DNA from 2 places in the Bradyrhizobium elkanii USDA 76 genome. Region 2 is predicted to be linked to the other one. Evidence: riboswitches for the same ligand, from Rfam matches in the RefSeq annotation. Region 2 holds a riboswitch; the other holds the start of a gene.
The links. A riboswitch is a leader RNA that binds a small molecule or an ion and turns the genes downstream of it on or off. The one in region 2 is predicted to bind glycine.
Positions count from the first base shown of each region.

Region 1: another riboswitch for glycine. It lies ahead of gcvT (glycine cleavage system aminomethyltransferase GcvT); the one in region 2 lies ahead of JEY66_RS18700 (D-amino acid dehydrogenase).

Region 1 is NZ_CP066356.1:3,712,835-3,719,722, reverse strand. Features, by position in the region: gene alaS (alanine--tRNA ligase) at 1-951, opposite strand, end outside; glycine riboswitch at 1,154-1,242, shown strand; gene gcvT (glycine cleavage system aminomethyltransferase GcvT) at 1,384-2,529, shown strand; gene gcvH (glycine cleavage system protein GcvH) at 2,550-2,915, shown strand; gene gcvP (aminomethyl-transferring glycine dehydrogenase) at 2,938-5,826, shown strand; gene JEY66_RS17895 (acyl-CoA thioesterase) at 5,990-6,427, shown strand; gene JEY66_RS17890 (hypothetical protein) at 6,445-6,888, opposite strand, start outside.
Region 2 is NZ_CP066356.1:3,879,559-3,886,446, reverse strand. Features, by position in the region: gene JEY66_RS18720 (hypothetical protein) at 1-236, opposite strand, end outside; tRNA gene JEY66_RS18715 (tRNA-Leu) at 461-547, shown strand; gene JEY66_RS18710 (ABC transporter substrate-binding protein) at 1,112-2,731, opposite strand; gene JEY66_RS18705 (M20/M25/M40 family metallo-hydrolase) at 2,997-4,127, shown strand; glycine riboswitch at 4,219-4,325, shown strand; glycine riboswitch at 4,329-4,443, shown strand; gene JEY66_RS18700 (D-amino acid dehydrogenase) at 4,509-5,867, shown strand; gene JEY66_RS18695 (ABC transporter permease) at 6,028-6,888, shown strand, end outside.

The DNA of each region.
Region 1 (6,888 bases), 170 kb from region 2:
GCCCAAGAGCTGCGCATGGCGCATCGCACGGCGCATGATCCGGCGCAGCACGTAGCCGCGGCCCTCGTTCGACGGCAGCACGCCGTCGGTGATCAGGAACGCCGACGAGCGCAGATGATCCGCAATCACGCGGTACGAGGCCAGGTTCTGCTCGCTCGGCCCGTGGCCGAGGGCCGACGCCGCCGCATCGATCAGGTTACGGAACAGATCGGTCTCGAACACGCTCTCGACGCCCTGCAGGATGCAGGCCATGCGCTCCAGCCCCATGCCGGTGTCGATCGAGGGACGCGGCAGCGCCACGCGCTCCTCCTTCGTCACCTGCTCGTACTGCATGAACACGAGGTTCCAGAATTCGAGGAAGCGATCGCCATCCTCCTCCGGGCTGCCCGGAGGGCCGCCCCAGATGTGCTCGCCACGGTCGATGAAGATCTCGGAGCACGGACCGCACGGGCCGGTGTCGCCCATCGCCCAGAAATTGTCCGAGGTCGGGATGCGGATGATGCGGTCGTCCGAGAAGCCCGCGATCTTCTTCCAGTAGCCGGCCGCCTCGTCGTCGGTGTGGTAGACGGTGACCAGCAGCTTGTCCTTCTTCAGCCCGAAATCCTTGGTGATTAGATTCCAGGCGAGCTCGATCGCGCGCTCCTTGAAGTAATCGCCGAACGAGAAGTTGCCGAGCATCTCGAAGAAGGTGAGATGGCGCGCGGTGTAGCCGACATTGTCGAGGTCGTTATGCTTGCCGCCGGCGCGCACGCACTTCTGCGACGTCGTGGCGCGCTGATAGGAGCGCTTCTCGACGCCGGTGAAGACGTTCTTGAACTGCACCATGCCGGCATTGGTGAACATCAAGGTCGGGTCGTTGCGCGGAACCAGCGGCGACGAGGCCACGATCTCGTGCCCGTTCTCCTTGAAGAAGTTCAGAAATGTCGACCTGATGTCGTTGACGCTGCTCATGTTCATCCAATCGGAAAAAGGGGCCGGCCAGCCGCAAAAAGGCGTCATTTTCCGGCCGAACGCTTTTAGACATTGCCAGCTGCGGTGTCCAGAAACTGTGCAGGCGGATCATGGGCTTGCCGCGGCAGCACAAAGCCCATTGGATAGTTGCTGCAGCTGCGTTGACAGTCTTGGTGGCGCCGTGTTTTCTACCTACCTATACCTAGTCACGTCGGGAGAGACCGGCCTTACCGCCGGCGCCGAAGGAGCAACCGCCCCGGAAACTCTCAGGCAAAAGGACCGCGTGACGTCTGACATCTGGAAAGAGACGCTGGGGTTCGCCCCGATGCGTCCGCCGACGGGATAATACTCTCAGGCACAGCGACAGATGGGGCTTTCTGCAGGTTTCTCAAGGGGAAATAGGTCCCCGACGGGAACCGCGAGGGCCCTGTGATGCTTGCAAGCGAAACTTCCCCGCTGAAACAGACCCCGCTGCACGCGCTGCACCTTGCGCGCGGCGCCAAGATGGTGCCGTTCGCCGGCTACGACATGCCGGTGCAATATGCGGCCGGCGTGTTGAAGGAGCATCTGCACACCCGCAAGGAAGCCGGCCTGTTCGACGTGTCGCACATGGGCCAGCTGGTGCTGAAGGCCAAATCCGGCAAGGTCGCCGACGCGGCGCTCGCGCTGGAGAAACTGGTGCCGCAGGACATCGTTGGCATCGCGCCGGGACGGCAGCGCTACGCTCAGTTCACCAACAACGAGGGCGGCCTGCTCGACGACCTGATGGTGGCGAATTTCGGCGATCACCTGTTCCTGGTGGTCAACGCCGCCTGCAAGGAAGAGGACGAGGCGCATCTGCGCGCGCATCTCTCCGATAGCTGCGAGATCGTGGCGCTGGCCGACCGCGCGCTGATCGCGCTGCAGGGGCCGAAAGCCGAATCGGCGCTGGCGAAACTTTGTCCAGATGTCAGTTCGATGAAATTCATGGACGCCGGTCCGCGCCGCGTCGCCGACATCGACTGCTTCGTCTCGCGCTCCGGCTATACCGGCGAGGACGGCTTCGAGATCTCGGTGCCCGCGGACAAGGCGGAAGCCCTGGTCACCGCGCTGCTCGACAATCCCGACGTGTTGCCGATCGGCCTCGGCGCGCGCGACAGCCTGCGGCTCGAAGCCGGGCTGTGCCTCTATGGCCATGACATCGACACCACGACGACGCCGGTCGAAGGCGCGCTGGAATGGTCGGTGCAGAAGGTTCGCCGCAGCGGCGGCGCCCGCGCCGGCGGCTTCCCGGGCGCCGACAAGATTCTCGCGCAATTCGCAGATGGCGCCGGGCGCCGGCGGGTCGGCCTGAAGCCCGACGGCCGCGCCCCGGTGCGCGAAGGCGCGGCATTGTTCGCCGATGCCGCCTCGACCGAGCAGATCGGCAAGGTGACCTCGGGCGGCTTCGGCCCGAGCCTCAATGCGCCGGTCGCGATGGGCTATCTGCCTACCGCCCTTTCCACGGCCGGCACCACCGTTTTCGCCGAAGTGCGAGGCCAGCGGCTGCCCCTGAAGGTCGCGGCAACGCCCTTCGTCCCCAATACCTACAAACGCTAAACGCCAAAGGATCGATCCCCATGACGACGCTGTACACGTCCGACCACGAATGGCTCCGCATCGAGGGCGACGTCGCCACGATCGGCATCACCGACTATGCGCAGTCGCAGCTCGGCGACGTCGTGTTCGTCGAACTGCCCAAGGTCGGCCGCAGCCTGAAGAAGGCCGAGGCCGCCGCGGTCGTCGAATCCGTCAAGGCCGCCTCCGACGTCTACGCGCCGATCACCGGCGAGGTGGTCGAGGTCAACGACGCGCTCGCCGCCGAGCCCGCGCTGGTCAATTCGGACGCAGGCGGCAAGGCCTGGTTCTTCAAGATGAAGATTGCCGACAAGGGCGAGCTCGGCGGCCTGATGGATGAGGCCGCCTACGCCGCGCACACCGCCTAAAGGATCACCCCGAGGATCACCCATGAACGCGCCCTTCAAGCCGATCAACGAAGCCGCCACCGATTTCGTCCGCCGCCACATCGGACCGTCGCCGCGCGACATCAACGCGATGCTCGAGACGGTCGGCGCCGCGAGCCTGCAGGCGCTGATGAATGAGACGCTGCCGGCCTCGATCCGGCAGAAGGCGCCGCTCGATCTCGGCCGGGCGCTGAGCGAGACCGAGGCGCTCGCGCATATGAGCGAGCTCGCCGCGCAGAACCAGGTGTTCACCTCGCTGATCGGCCAAGGCTATTCCGGCACCATTTTGCCCGCGGTGATCCAGCGCAACATTTTGGAGAACCCGGCCTGGTACACTGCCTATACGCCGTACCAGCCGGAGATCAGCCAGGGCCGGCTCGAAGCGCTGTTCAACTTCCAGACCATGATCTGCGACCTCACCGGGCTCGACGTCGCCAACGCCTCGCTGCTCGACGAGGCGACCGCAGCGGCGGAGGCGATGGCGCTCGCCGAGCGCCACTCGCAGGTCAAGGCAAAGGTGTTCTTCGTCGACAAGGAGGTGCATCCGCAGACGCTGGCGGTGATGCGCACGCGCGCCGCGCCGCTGGGCTGGGCGCTGGTCGTCGGCGATCCCCTGACCGAGCTCGACAACGCCGATGTGCTCGGCGCGCTGCTGCAGTATCCGGGAACATCGGGTGCGGTGCGCGACCTCAAGCCTGCCATTGCGTCGCTGCGCGCCAAGGGCGCGCTTGCGATCGTCGCGGCGGACCTGCTGTCGCTGACGCTGCTCACCTCGCCCGGCGAGCTCGGCGCCGACATCGCGATCGGCTCGGCGCAGCGGTTCGGCGTGCCGATGGGTTACGGCGGACCGCACGCCGCCTATATGGCGGTGCGCGACACGCTGAAGCGCTCGCTGCCCGGCCGCATCGTCGGCCTCTCGGTGGATTCGCGCGGGCAGCCCGCCTATCGCCTCGCGCTGCAGACCCGCGAGCAGCATATCCGCCGCGAGAAGGCGACCTCGAACATCTGCACCGCGCAGGTGCTGCTCGCCGTGATCGCCTCGATGTATGCGGTCTATCACGGTCCCGAGGGCCTGACCCATATCGCACGCAGCGTGCATCGCCGCGCCACCGTGCTTGCCGCCGGCCTGCGCAAGCTCGGCTTTGCGCCGACCAGCGAAGCGTTCTTCGACACCGTGACCGTCGAGGCCGGCGCCAGGCAGATCGAGCTCGTCACCCGCGCGCTGGCGGAGCGGATCAATCTGCGCATCGGCGCGACCACGCTCGGCATCGCGCTCGACGAGACCTCGACGCCGGAGACGGTCGAGGCGGTGTGGCGCGTGTTCGGCGGCAAGCTCAGCTATGCCGAGATCGAGGCCGGCGCGCACGAGGCGCTGCCGAAGGATCTGCGGCGCTCGAGCGCCTTCCTCACCCATCCGGTGTTCAATACGCATCGTTCCGAGACCGAGCTGCTGCGCTACATGCGCAAGCTCAGCGATCGCGACCTCGCGCTCGACCGCGCGATGATCCCGCTCGGCTCCTGCACGATGAAGCTCAACGCCACCACCGAGATGATCCCGCTGACCTGGCCGGCGTTCGGCAATCTGCATCCGTTCGCGCCCCCGGATCAGGCCAAAGGCTATCACGCGCTGTTCAAGCGGCTGGAGCAGTGGCTGTGCGACATCACCGGCTATGACGCGGTCTCGCTGCAGCCGAATTCCGGCGCACAGGGCGAATATGCCGGACTGCTGGCGATCCGGGGCTATCACTTGGCGCGCGGCGAGCCGCACCGCAAGGTGTGCCTGATCCCCTCCTCTGCGCACGGCACCAACCCGGCCTCGGCCGCGATGGTCGGCATGGAGGTCGTGGTTGTGGCGTGCGATGCGCGCGGCGACGTCGACGTCAATGATCTCCGCGCCAAGGCCGAGAAGCACTCCGCCAACCTTGCGGCGGTCATGATCACCTATCCGTCGACCCACGGCGTGTTCGAGGAGCATATCCGCGAGATCTGCGACGTCGTGCATGCGCATGGCGGCCAGGTCTATCTCGACGGCGCCAACATGAACGCGCAGGTCGGACTCTCGCGGCCCGGCGATTACGGCGCCGATGTCAGCCATCTCAATTTGCACAAGACCTTCTGCATCCCGCATGGCGGCGGCGGCCCGGGCATGGGCCCGATCGGCGTGAAGGCGCATCTTGCGCCTTATCTGCCAAGTCATCCTGAGAATCGCCATCCCGCAACCGACGGCACGACGGCGCACGCCATCGGCCCGGTGTCGGCCGCGCCGTTCGGCTCGGCGTCGATCCTGACCATCTCCTACATCTACATCCTGATGATGGGCGGCGAAGGCCTCACGCGGGCGACCGAGATCGCGATCCTCAATGCCAACTACATCGCCGCACGGCTGCAGCCGCACTTCCCGGTGCTGTACCGCAACGAGCGCGGCCGCGTTGCGCATGAGTGCATCGTCGATCCGCGGCCGCTCAAGACGACCAGCGGCGTCACCGTCGACGACATCGCGAAACGCCTGATCGATTACGGCTTCCACGCGCCGACCATGAGCTTCCCGGTGGCGGGCACGCTGATGATCGAACCGACGGAATCGGAATCGAAGTTCGAGATCGACCGCTTCTGCGACGCCATGATCGCGATCCGCGACGAAATCGCGGAGATCGAGAAGGGCCGCTGGAAGGTCGAGGCCTCGCCGCTGCGCCACGCGCCGCACACCGTCCACGACATCGCCGACGATGCCTGGAACCGGGCCTACACCCGCGCCGAGGGCTGCTTCCCGGCCGGCGTGTCGCGTTCCGACAAATACTGGAGCCCGGTCGGCCGCGTCGACAACGTCTATGGCGACCGCAACCTGGTGTGCTCATGCCCGCCGGTCGAGGACTACGCGCAGGCGGCGGAGTAGCCGGGGCGCGCCTCATCCGGACATCGAAGCATGGGTTGAGCCCTGCGGCTCAACCCACCATTTCAAAGAAAAGAGCTCGTCGCTTCGCTTGCCCGCGACCTGCATCGGTCGAAGCGGGCCGCGGGACGAACGATAGCGAGGGCCGCCCGCGGCAGGAGGAAACATGCGCGAGGAATTCTGGTTTCATTTCCCGTTCCGCGTCCGCTATTCCGAGGTCGACGCGCAGGCCGTGGTGTTCAACGCCCACTACCTGACCTATTTCGACACCGCGATCACGGAATATTTTCGCGCGCTCGGCTATGACTATCTCGGCGAAGTGGCGCGGACCGGGATCGACTTTCACACCGTGAAGTCGGTCGTCGAATACAAGGCGCCGATCCGGTTCGACGAGGACATCGAGGTCTGCGTACGGGTCGCGCGGATCGGCCGTTCCTCGATCAACCTTGCGCTCGCGATCTTTGCCAAGGGCTCCGATGACCTGCGCGCCACTGGCGAGATCATCTGGGTCGCGACCGATCAGAAGACCCATCAGTCGGTCGCGGTGACCGAGGATTTGCGGGCACTGATCGCGAGCCGCGAAAAGGCGCTGGCGCGGCAATAGGCGGGTAAGAGCCAGCGCTACAGCTTCCGCAGCGACTGGTTCCAGCGCCAAAGGTTGTCGTTGGTGAGGTGCGTGCCGCCCCACCAGCGATTGATCGGATTGTGGTCGGTGAAGTCCGCCTTGTGAGCAAGCACCGCCTTGCCAAACTCCGTCACCGACAAGCGGCTTCGCTGGAAGGCCTCCAGGCGACGTCGCGCATTATCCGGGTCGATGGAGCGCAAGCCATCGTCGAGCCCGGCAATCGCCGGTCGCGGACCATGCGCAAGGCCTTCGAGCAGCCTGCCGATTTCCATGTCGTTAAAGACGCCACGCTGGCGAAAGCCGCGGAGGTAGAACAGCGCGTTCGTCCCCATGAACCCGGCGGCGACCAGTTCAAGCAACCGCATCTCGGTCGCGCCCAGTCCGGATCGGCTCGATGGTAGATCACGAAGCAGATCAAGCAGCGCCGGCCTCAGCAAGGG
Region 2 (6,888 bases):
CCGGTCTCCGCCTTGGCCATCAATTTTTCCTGATCCGCCGCGCGGGTCTTGAGATTGCTGCGCTCGTTCTCGAGCTGCTTGCAATCATAGAGCTCGTACTTGGCGGGATCGGCGAATGCCGAAGGTACGGTGTCGCCGATCTGCGCGCAGCCGGACACGCCCGCGGCCGAGGCGAGCAGCGCAATGACGGCCGCCGCGCGCGACAGCTTCAGGCGGCGTGGGAAACGAACAGACATTCAGCTTTCTTAACCGGACAGTGTTGAGATTGCCTAAAGCAGCCACCGGTGTCCGGATTGAGGCTCAATCGCGGCAGCGCGCTGCTTATCCCAATGCTCGGCCGCCGAGGCAAATGGAATTGCGGGCCGCCGCTTAAGCCTTTGAAAGCTCACCTGTTAGCTCCGGATAATGACAATTCCACTCCGCGCCCAAACGCGCTAGAAATCGGCGCGCCTGGCGCAACGCGGACGTGGCGGAACTGGTAGACGCAAGGGACTTAAAATCCCTCGATGGCAACGTCGTGTGGGTTCGAGTCCCACCGCCCGCACCAACCTTCGCATGCCGTGCGCACCCGAGCGGGCCAGCGTCGTGTTTTCCGGCTGTGGCGCAGTTCACACGCCGCGGTCGCTGACTGTCGTAGTCTTACCCGCATTGGAAATTCCGGCCGCGCATTTTCGCGGCTGTTGCATTGTGAAATCAATTTGGTCGGAGATAGGCGATGGAGATTGCAAACTGCAATCGGATTGCGAAGAACAATCGGATTGCGACCGGCATCGGACCGACGCAGCTCACGAGCCTGTCGAGCCCGAGCAGCATGAGACCAGACCACGGCGACTAGCGGTCGCCCGTTCGGAACCCGTGCCCTGCGTATTCGTTGTCATGCCGCAATTGGAGCATGACGATGCCGAACGACGATCCATCCGCGCAGCGCGCAACCGACCAACCCGATCAGCGCAAGGAGCGCCCCTCCCCGCCGCACAGCGCGCCACCAGGCGGGCCACCGCTTAGCGACGGACTGGAGCAGCTTCGCGACAGCCACACCTGACAAGCGACAGCGCGAAAAGAAAATGGCCGGGACAAGTCCCGGCCATTTGTTTTGCGTCAAGCCGCAAGCTTACTCGGACTTGTCGATGTTCCAGAAGATCGGCGTTGCCGGGCCGTCGAGCACGCCGGTGAGCGACTTCCGCCATGCGCTCGGAATGGTGTACTGGCCGAGCGGAACGTAGATCACCTGATCGTAGGCCTCGGTCTGGATTTCCGCGGCGATCTTCTTCTTTTCCTCGGCCGAGCCGGCGCGTGCGAACTTGTCACGCAGCTCCTCGATCTTCGCGTCTTCGGCCCAGCCGAACCAGCCGCCATTCTTGCCGCGACCGGTGATCGACGCGTTGACGATCGGATCGGAGACGTCGGCCGCGACCCAGTTGGTGAAGAACATGTTCCAGCCGCCTTCCTTCGGCGGCTTCTGGCTGGCGCGGCGGGTCACCACGGTCTGCCAGTCGGTGGCCTGCAGGTCGACCTTGAAGCCGGCCTCGCGCAACTGCTGCGCAGCCACGACCGGCTGGGCCTTCAACGTCGTGACGTCGCCCGGTGCCATGATCACCACGGGGGTGCCGTCATAACCGGACGCGGCGAGCGCCTTCTTGGCTTCCGCCAGGCCGTTGCCCTTCACCAGCGTTTCGGCCCCGACGTCGGTCTCGAGCGGCGTGCCGCAGACGAAGAAAGCGCCGCAGATCCTCTGGTACTTGGCGTTGCCGACCAGCGCGTCGAGCACGTCCTTCTGGTTCATCGCCAGGAACGCAGCCCGGCGCACCTTCGGATTGTCGAACGGCGGATAGAGGAAGTTCATGCGTCCGAGGGTCTGGAAGCCGAACTTGTTCAGGACGTCGATCTTGAGATCCGGATTGGCTTCGAGCACCGGCAGCATGTCGAACGGAAGGTTCTCCATGAAATCGATGTCGCCGGATTGCAACGCGTTCACCGCGGTCTGCGCATCGGCCATCGTGACCCACTCGACGCGGTCGACCTTGACCACCTTGCCGCCCGCGGTCCAGCTCGCCGGCTCCTTGCGCGGCACGTAGTCCTTGTTCTTCTCATAGACCGCCTTCACGCCCGGCTGGAATTCCGCCTGCACGAATTTGAACGGTCCGGAGCCGATCTGTTCCGGGATCGGCTTGTCCGGCGGCGTCTCGGCAAGACGCTTCGGCATCATGAACGGCACGCGCGACGACGGCTTGCCGATCGATTCCAGCACGAGGCCGTAGGGTTCCTTCAGCTTCAGCGTGATGGTCTTGGCGTCGGTCGCCTCCAGGCTCGCGACGAAGTCCATCAGCTTCTGGCCCATGCCGTCGACCTTGCCCCAACGCTGCAGCGAGGCGACGCAGTCTTCCGCGGTGACCGGCGCGCCGTCGTGCCACTTCAGGCCGTCGCGAAGCGTGAACGTGTAGGTCAGCTTGTCGTCGGAGACCTTCCAGTCCGCCATCTGCGGCTGGATCTTGAAATTGGAATCCGTCGCCAGCAGCGTGTCATAGATCATGTAGCCATGATCGCGGGTGATGTAGGCCGTGGTCATGATCGGATCGATGACGCGCAGATCCGAATGCATCACCGCGGTGATGGTCTTGCCCGCGGCCATCGCCTGCGGTGCGAATGACAATTCCTGCGGCGCGAACGACAGCGCGAGCGCCGTCAACGCGGCCGCTAGCGTGCGGTGTTTCCAACGCGAGATAGGGAACATGCAAACTCTCCTGACGTGTAACTGGTCAAAGCCGGCTTATTCGTTATGCACGCGGTTCGTTATTTAGGCGAACTAACATGCTGTATGGCTTGTGAAATCGAGACTTGCACCAAGCGCCAAGCGCGTCAATCGGTTTCAGGCCGCATCGGACGTACACAAACGAATGAGGCCGCACGCCAGATTTTGGCTTTACAAAATCGTCGGCTGAGATTTTCGTAACGCGCGCGCGATGCCGGCGCCGTCAGAACAACAAGAGAGAACAACGATGAACCCAGCCAATCTCCCCTTTGATTCCGAAACGATGCTGCAGGGCCTGCGCAGCTGGGTGGAATGCGAAAGCCCGACCTGGGACGCCGCCGCGGTCGAGCGCATGCTCGATCTCGCCGCCCGCGAGATGGCGATCATGGGTGCGACGATCGAGCGCATCGCCGGACGCCAGGGCTTCGCGGGCTGCGTCCGCGCCCGTTTCCCCCATCCGAAACAGGGCCAGCCCGGCATCCTGATCGCCGGCCATCTGGACACCGTTCACCCGGTCGGCACCATCGAGAAGCTGAAGTGGCGGCGCGAAGGCAACAAGTGCTTCGGGCCGGGCATCTTCGACATGAAGGGCGGCAACTACCTGTCGATCGAGGCGATCAGGCAATTGGCGCGCGCCTCCTTCACCACGCCGCTGCCGATCACGGTGCTGTTCACCCCCGATGAAGAGGTCGGCACGCCGTCGACGCGCGACATCATCGAGGCGGAAGCCGCGCGCAACAAATACGTGCTGGTGCCGGAGCCCGGCCGCCCGAACAACGGCGTCGTCACCGGCCGCTATGCGATCGCGCGCTTCAATCTGGAAGCCACGGGCAAGCCCAGCCATGCCGGTGCAACGCTGTCTTCCGGGCGTTCCGCGATCCGCGAGATGGCGCGGCAGATCATCGCCATCGACGGCATGACCACCGAGGACTGCACCTTCTCGGTCGGCATCGTGCATGGCGGCCAGTGGGTCAATTGCGTCGCGACGACCTGCACCGGCGAAGCGCTCAGCATGGCCAAGCGCCAGGCCGATCTCGATCGTGGCGTCGAGCGCATGCTGGCACTGTCGGGTACCGCCAACGACGTCACCTTCAAGGTGACGCGCGGCGTCACGCGCCCGGTGTGGGAACCTGATGCGGGCACCATGGCGCTCTACGAAAAGGCAAAAGGCCTTGCGGCAGCGATGGGTCTCGATCTGCCGCACGGCAGCGCCGGCGGCGGCTCGGACGGCAACTTCACCGGCGCGATGGGCATCCCCACGCTCGACGGCCTCGGCGTTCGCGGCGCCGATGCGCATACGCTCAACGAGCACATCGAGGTCGACAGCCTCGCCGAACGCGGCCGCCTGATGGCGGCACTGCTGGCGACGCTGGACTGACATCGATTGCACTGCACAACACGTTGGCACTGCCGGATCGAAATTTAGCCTTGTCCATTTTTAAGGCTTCGCCTACGGTCCGGCCGTCCAACGCGACGATGCGGGAGAGATCGAAGCGACAACATTCGTGTTGTTGCCTTCGGCGCCGACGGAGCAACCGCCCCGGAAACTCTCAGGCAAAAGGACCGTATCGTCAGGACGATCTGGAGAGAGACGAACATGGCCGCACATCAAGGGCCGTGACGTCCACCGAAGGGGATAGTTCGCTTCTGGCCCCGGCCCGATGCGGATCAAGCTCTCAGGTACCGTGACAGATGGGGCGCCGATGCCGGTTTCACCGGTGGTTCGGCGACTCTAACCCACGGGAGCCTGACAACTATCATGCCACACATCGCGATCATCGGCGCCGGCATCACCGGCGTAACGACGGCCTATGCCCTGCTTGAACGCGGCTACAAGGTGACTGTCCTCGACAGGCATCGCTACGCCGCGATGGAAACCTCGTTCGCCAATGGCGGACAACTCTCCGCCAGCAACGCCGAAGTCTGGAACAGCGCTGCGACCATCCTCAAGGGGCTGCGCTGGATGCTCAGAAGCGACGCGCCGCTGCTGATGAACCCGAAGCCGAGCTGGCACAAATATTCCTGGATCGGCGAGTTCGTAGGCCACATCACGCGCTATCGCGGCAACACCATCGAGACCACGAAGCTCGCCATCGAAGCGCGCAAGCATCTGTTCTCGATCGCAGAGCGCGAGAATATCGCCTTCGATCTCGAGCGCCGCGGCATCCTGCACGTCTATCACGACAAGGCCGGCTTCGAAGCCGGCCTCAAGGTCAACACGCTGCTGCAGCAGGGCGGGCTCGACCGCCGGCCGGTGACATCGGACGAAATCCGCGTCATCGAACCCGCGCTGCAGACGGCCTGCTATGGCGGTTTCTTCACGCCGTCGGACGCAACCGGCGATATCCACAAGTTCACCCGCGGCCTCGCCGACGCCTGCGTCCGCCGTGGCGCGAGCTTCGTCCATGAAGCCGACGTCGACACGATCGCACGCGGCGATGACGGCTTCCGCATCGGCTGGAACGAAGCTGCTTCACATGAAGCTGCGGTCGCGACGCGGCATCAATTGCAAGCGGACGGGATCGTGATTTGCGCAGGCGTGGCGAGCCGCCACTTCGCCAGCCTGCTCAACGACCGCGTCAATGTCTATCCGGTGAAGGGCTATTCGATCACGGTGCAGCTCGATGCGCCACAAAGCCGGAACGCCGCCCCAACCGTCAGCCTGCTCGATGAAGCTGCGAAGATCGTCACCAGCCGGCTCGGCGCCGACCGCTTCCGCGTCGCCGGCACCGCCGAGTTCAACGGCTTCAACCGCGACATTCGCGCCGACCGCATTCAACCGCTGGTGGACTGGGTGCGGCATCATTTCCCAGAGATCGATACGTCGAAAGTCGTGCCATGGGCGGGCCTGCGCCCGATGATGCCGAACATGATGCCGGTGGTTCGCGCCGGACGGATTCCGGGCGTGTTCTACAACACGGGTCACGGTCATCTCGGCTGGACGCTGTCGGCGGCGACGGCGCAGATGGTGGCCCAGGCGATCGACGATTGGCGCGACCTCGACACGCCGCCGATGGCGCCGTCGTTCGGTGCCGGGCTCGACGTGCCTGCCAACGCGCGCAAAGCTGAAATCAATCCACCTTCCAGTGGACTGCTTCGAACTTCACCGGAGGAATAATCGCGGCCCACAGGACTGATTAGCTGCACCGCAAAATCCGCAGCACCGATGGCATGGGACTTGCTCAAGTTCTACCGTGAGTCTGCTACCATCTGTGCTACGGTCTGGTGTGCAACGGTCCCGCTGGGGACTTCATCGACCACAACCCAACGGATCAAATTTGCTCGGATATCTGCTTCGCCGCATCCTCGCCGCCATTCCCGTGATGGGCGTGGTGGCTCTGTTCGTGTTCCTGTTGCTGCGGCTGACGCCGGGCGACCCGGCCGCCATCCTCGCCGGCGACAACGCGACGCCCGAACAGCTCGAACGTATCAGGACCTCGCTTGGTCTGAACGAGCCGATCTACATCCAGTTCTATACCTGGGTCGCCAAGTTGCTGCACGGCGACCTCGGCGTCTCCCTGATCTCGAACAAGCCGATCCTCGAGATGATCGGCCCGCGTCTCGAGCCGTCGATCTCGGTCGCGCTGGCCACCATCATCCTCTCGATCCTGGTGGCGGTGCCGCTCGGCGTGATCGCGGCGTGGAAACACGGCACCTGGATCGACCGCTTCGTGATGGGACTGTCGGTGCTCGGCTTCTCGGTGCCGGTATTCGTGATCGGCTATGTGCTGATCCAGATCTTTGCGATCGATCTGCGCTGGGTTCCAGTACAGGGCTTCAAGAGCATCTCGGCCGGCTTCGGCCCGTTCTTCGAGCGCATCATCCTGCCGACCTGCACCCTCTCCTTCATCTACGTCGCGCTGATCGCGCGCATGACGCGGGCCTCGATGCTCGACGTGCTCGGAGAGGATTACGTGCGCACCGCGCGGGCCAAGGGCATCGGCGAGACCGGCGTGCTGCTGCGCCACGCGCTGCGCAACGCGGCCGTGCCGGTCATCACGGTGATCGGTTCCGGCTTCGCGCTGTTGATCTCCGGGGTCGTCGTCACCGAAAGCGTGTTCAACCTGCCCGGCATCGGCCGCCTCACCGTCGATGCGGTGCTGGCGCGCGACTATCCGGTGATCCAGGCGATGATCCTC